2 regions of the Flavobacterium pasteuri genome follow, and region 1 is predicted to be linked to the other one. Evidence: riboswitches for the same ligand, from Rfam matches in the RefSeq annotation. Region 1 holds a riboswitch; the other holds the start of a gene.

Region 1 (2,476 bases):
ACATCTTGAAAAAAGGCTTTTTCAGTTTGGAAGAAACCGTATTTTTTATCGGCAATGTCTTTGGTTGGTTTTTTAGGTAAACTTTCTTTTGGATATTTCGTGAAAGCACCAAGAGTTGCATACGAAATTCGAAGTCCGCCTTCAATTCCGGGACGACTGGCCGTCAGTACCGAAAATCCATTTGCATTCCCTTCAAAATCAATCAAATCTTGCCATTCTTTTGCCGTAAGTTGGTCTTTGTATTGCTGTCCTTTTCCAATGGAGAAATATTCGCCAATTGCTTTTTCACCGGAATGTCCAAAAGGCGGATTCCCAATGTCATGCGCTAAAGACGCTGCTGCAACTATAGCCCCAAAATCATTCATATGATAGCCATGAACTTCTTTCAGATGTGGATATTTTTCGATGATTTTTTTACCAACTAATCGTCCTAAAGAACGCCCAACAACCGAGACTTCTAAACTATGAGTCAATCTGGTGTGTACAAAATCAGTTTTTGACAAGGGAATAACTTGTGTTTTATCCTGCAAACTTCTAAAAGCGGACGAGAAAATAATACGGTCATAATCAACTTCAAAACCCAATCGGGTGTCGTCTTGTTCTACACGCAATCTTTTGCCTTTGTCGCCTTGTCGTCTTAGTGATAAAAGTTGTTCCCAGTTCATGATTTCTTTTTAAAATTTCTTTTCAAAGATAGAAGAAATAGACACATTATCAAGTGAAATAAAGTCAGGTATGGCTTTATTTATATGAAAAATATAAAGTATCTCATCCTATTAATACAATATCCTAAAAATAACAAATTAACAAACCTATCGAAAAAAACTTCAAAGGATTAGTGTTACTTTTGTACCGAATTTAAGTTCTTAATTTATTTCTTCATCAACCGATAAAGGTTTTACTTAACTGTAGATTAATAGGGAATCGTGTGTAAATCACGAACTGTCGCGCAACTGTAAGTAACACAAAAAGTTTTTATCTGAAAAAAGATCCACTGTATGCCAATGGCAAATGGGAAGGATGATAAAAATGTTACAAGTCAGGAGACCTGCCTTTTATCGAATTGACAATGCTTTCGCGATTTGAAGCAATAGTCAGGTATGGTGCGTTCTGAACACAATGAGCATGACTATTTATGCCTTATTGTGCATTTCTCTTTTGCAACGTATTCTCCTTTCTACTTTTCATTTCTAACGAGCATTCTGAAATGCATCAAGAGCTTTTAATTGATTTATTCATCATTTAAAAAGCAACAAAATGCTAACAAACAATCTTGGCTACCCGCGAATTGGTAGCAACAGAGAATTAAAAAAAGCCTGTGAATCGTACTGGGCAGGAAAAATTTCAGTAGACGAACTTTTGGCTACAGGCGCAACTATCCGCAAGGAAAACTGGCAATTACAAGTCGAGGCTGGAATCGATTTAATCCCCTCTAACGACTTTTCGTTTTACGATCAAGTACTGGATTTATCACTCACATTAGGTGTTATTCCAAAGCGCTATCAAGAATTAGCAAAAACTAACTCCACTATCGATTTGTATTTTGCCATGGCAAGAGGTTCACAAAAAGATGGACAAGATGTCGTTGCTATGGAAATGACAAAATGGTTTGACACCAATTACCATTACATCGTACCGGAATTTACAAAAGATCAAGAATTCAAATTATTCTCCGAAAAATTAATCAACGAGTTCAAAGAAGCCAATGCCTTAGGAATCGCAACAAAACCAGTTCTAATAGGACCCGTTACTTATTTACTTCTTGGAAAAGAAAAAGAAGTAGGTTTTCATAGAATTGATCTTATCGAAAAATTACTTCCTGTATATTTTGAAATTCTTCAAAAACTGGAAAATGAAAAAGTAGAGTGGATTCAATTTGACGAACCATTTTTAGCTTTGAATCTAACTGATAAAGAAAGAAGTGCCATCACTTATGTCTATACCGAAATCAACAAACGTTTCCCGAAAATCAAATTGATTCTTGCTAATTATTTTGATTGTTTTGGCGAAAATCTCGACACTGTACTCGCCTTACCTGTTCATACTTTGCATTTAGACTTGGTGCGTTGTCATTCTCAATTGGATGACATTCTGGAATCAGGGCAATTATCAGCTAATGTAAATCTTTCGCTTGGTGTTATAGATGGCAGAAATATCTGGAAAAATGATTTCAAAAAATCTTTAGCCCTTATCAAAAAAGCAACGGACGCACTTGGCGAAAACAGAATACTTATTGCGCCATCATGCTCTCTTATTCACTCTCCGTGTGATTTGGAATTAGAAACCAACAACGCAACACTAACTCCTGAAATTAAGCAATGGTTGGCTTTCGCCAAACAAAAAACAGAGGAAATAGTACTGCTTAAATATTTTGCTTCAAATGAAATAGACATCAGTAATTCTATCCGTTTTGAAGAAAACACGATTGCCAATGAAAACCGAAAAACATCAAAATTAATCCATAACGATGCGGTAA
Region 2 (2,476 bases), on a different contig from region 1:
TCGTGAAACTGAAATTGTGCTCCAGTAACAACAAATACGTGAGATGAAATTTCATATTTATTAAAAGCATCAACATTAACGCTTCTTGACTTTGCCTGGAATAAAGATCCATAACTAAAGATGTCGCGATTGATTACATTGGCACCAGAGTTAATTACAAATTCTCCTTTATTGTATTTGTATTTTGGAGAAAAACCAATTCTAAATTGCTCCGAAAGACTAAAATTCTTAATATCATCTGAAAATGAACCTGCATCAAAACCGTTTTTCATTCGATCGTAATTTGCAAAGAAATCCAATGATAATTTTTTAGTTGGTGTAAAGCCAATTTTCACCACCGAATTTAGTCTTGAAAAATCATCGTTCTCAAACTTAGTATTTGAATTCAATGGTTTTGCCTCAGAAATACCTGTAGTTTCAGTACTATTTAAAGAAGCAAAATAATTTACTTTTTCAAAACCACCGTTTACAGCAATTCCTTGACTGTAATCTTGTATGCTATAATTTGTATTTTTGGCAGCTGTTTGTGTACCAATATTCACGTATGCATTTCCAGCAATAGCTTTTTTACCTGCTTTTTTAAGTGTAATATTAATAACACCAGTTGCTGCTCCAGAACCGTATAAAGTACTTGAAGCGCCTTTCATAATCTCAATACTTTCAATTTGCTCCACAGGAAGCAATCTCAAATCATACGATAAGCTAATCCCCGAAGCATCCGTAACCGGAACCCCGTCAATCAAAATTAAAACCTGATGATTTCTTCCTCCACGAATGTAAAGTCCCAAATCCTTACCATTACGACTCTGATTCCCGTTGATTTCAACACCTGCTACCGTACTTAAAATAGAAGCTACTGATTGTCCTGCTTTTTTCTTTAAATCTGCAGCAGTGATTTTTACGATAACTTTTCCTGATTTTTCTTTTGGCAAAGCAAATTTTGAATCGGAAACAACAACTTCATCAAGTTGTTTTGGTTCTTGTTCTTGTGCATACGTGTTCATTGCAAATAACAATGCAATCGCACTAAAGCGAATGAATTTTTTGTTCATTTTAAAAATGTAAAATTTAATAAATGGGGAGAAAAGCATAGAATGACCCATACCCAAACCTTTTTTCCCGAAAGTTTGATACTCGATGTAATAGGCAGGTCTCCTGGCTTACGTCTTGTTGTTTACCTTCTCATCTCGTCTTTAAGGACGAGACAATGGTTTTGTAGATAACAACAAGCTTGATAGCTTACAGTTGCGGGTACAGCTCAGGATTTTTGATTTAAGATTTAGGATTCTTGATTTAGGATTTAAATCCTGAAATCTGAAATCTAAAACTTGAAATCTATCACCTGATTCCCTTTTAATGTGGTTTGAAAATAACAAACCTCAACCTCAATACGGCGGCAAAGATAAAATTATATTAAGTTAATAACCTAAATAATTGCGAATTTTATAATTCAATTTTAATTACAGCTCCAAAATCTACTTTATTCTGAAAAGCATCTTTTAGTGGTAAATCCGAAATTTTACATAAAAAACTTCGTATCACTCCTGCATGTGCCACAATAATTACTGGTTTTGAATTCGTTGTTTGAACTTCAGTATGCATAAAATCAATTACTCGATTGTGCAAATCCGTAAATGATTCTCCGTTAGGCACGCGAACATTTACAAAATCAGTCATCCAAGGTGTAAAATCATCTGGTGGAATTACATCCCAATTTTTCATTTCCCAATCGCCAAAATTCATTTCCATCAAGCGAGAATCCTTGTTAATAGAAGTAATTTCTGAGTTGTCTTTGATATAATTTGCTAAAAGCATACAGCGAAGCAAAGGACTAGAATATAATATTGCATCTTGAGGCAATTGATTCAAAACAGACTGAAAAACAGCCTCATAAGGCTCCATGATTTTCACATCGGATTGTCCATAACAAATTCCTTTTTCGCAAACCGTTTCTGTGTGACGTACTAAATAAACTTCCATAATGCAATAACTGATATGTAAAAAACCACTTCGCAAACCTGTTGTGTTGCGCCCAAACAATCTCCGGTATACCCGTCAATCCATTTCTGAAAATAACGCGCCAAAAAGAATCGAGTCAGAAAAACAGGGATTAAAACCAACAGCATTTGCCACTGAAAATAAGACAAAATAACTAATGGAAGCAATCCAAAAAAGAACGCTCCCACCACTTCTCTCCAAGAATAACTTTGTGCGATAGGTTTGCTTTTGCTGGAAGCGTCCTCACGAGAATATTCATGGGTAAAAACAATCGAAATTGCCGCTAACCGACTGATGGAATGCCCAGAAACAAGCAGCAATAGAATTATAAATTGTGGATTATAAATTATAAATTTAGGATTATCCAAGACATCAATTAATTGAGTCAGCCCTTGAAATTTAAGGAATAACAACAGCATCACACCTATTGCTCCATACGCACCAATAGCACTGTCTTTCATAATTATCAGAATTTTTT

The links. A riboswitch is a leader RNA that binds a small molecule or an ion and turns the genes downstream of it on or off. The one in region 1 is predicted to bind cobalamin.
Region 2: another riboswitch for cobalamin. It lies ahead of ACNQF6_RS14765 (TonB-dependent receptor plug domain-containing protein); the one in region 1 lies ahead of metE (5-methyltetrahydropteroyltriglutamate--homocysteine S-methyltransferase).

What each region holds. Positions count from the first base shown of each region.
Region 1 covers NZ_JBLVPN010000001.1:528,081-530,556, reverse strand. Annotated here, with positions in the region: gene ACNQF6_RS02440 (deoxyguanosinetriphosphate triphosphohydrolase) at 1-665, opposite strand, end outside; cobalamin riboswitch at 877-1,070, shown strand; gene metE (5-methyltetrahydropteroyltriglutamate--homocysteine S-methyltransferase) at 1,258-2,476, shown strand, end outside.
Region 2 covers NZ_JBLVPN010000011.1:47,892-50,367, forward strand. Annotated here, with positions in the region: gene ACNQF6_RS14765 (TonB-dependent receptor plug domain-containing protein) at 1-1,052, opposite strand, end outside; cobalamin riboswitch at 1,128-1,397, opposite strand; gene cobC (alpha-ribazole phosphatase) at 1,444-1,980, opposite strand; gene ACNQF6_RS14775 (adenosylcobinamide-GDP ribazoletransferase) at 1,965-2,476, opposite strand, start outside.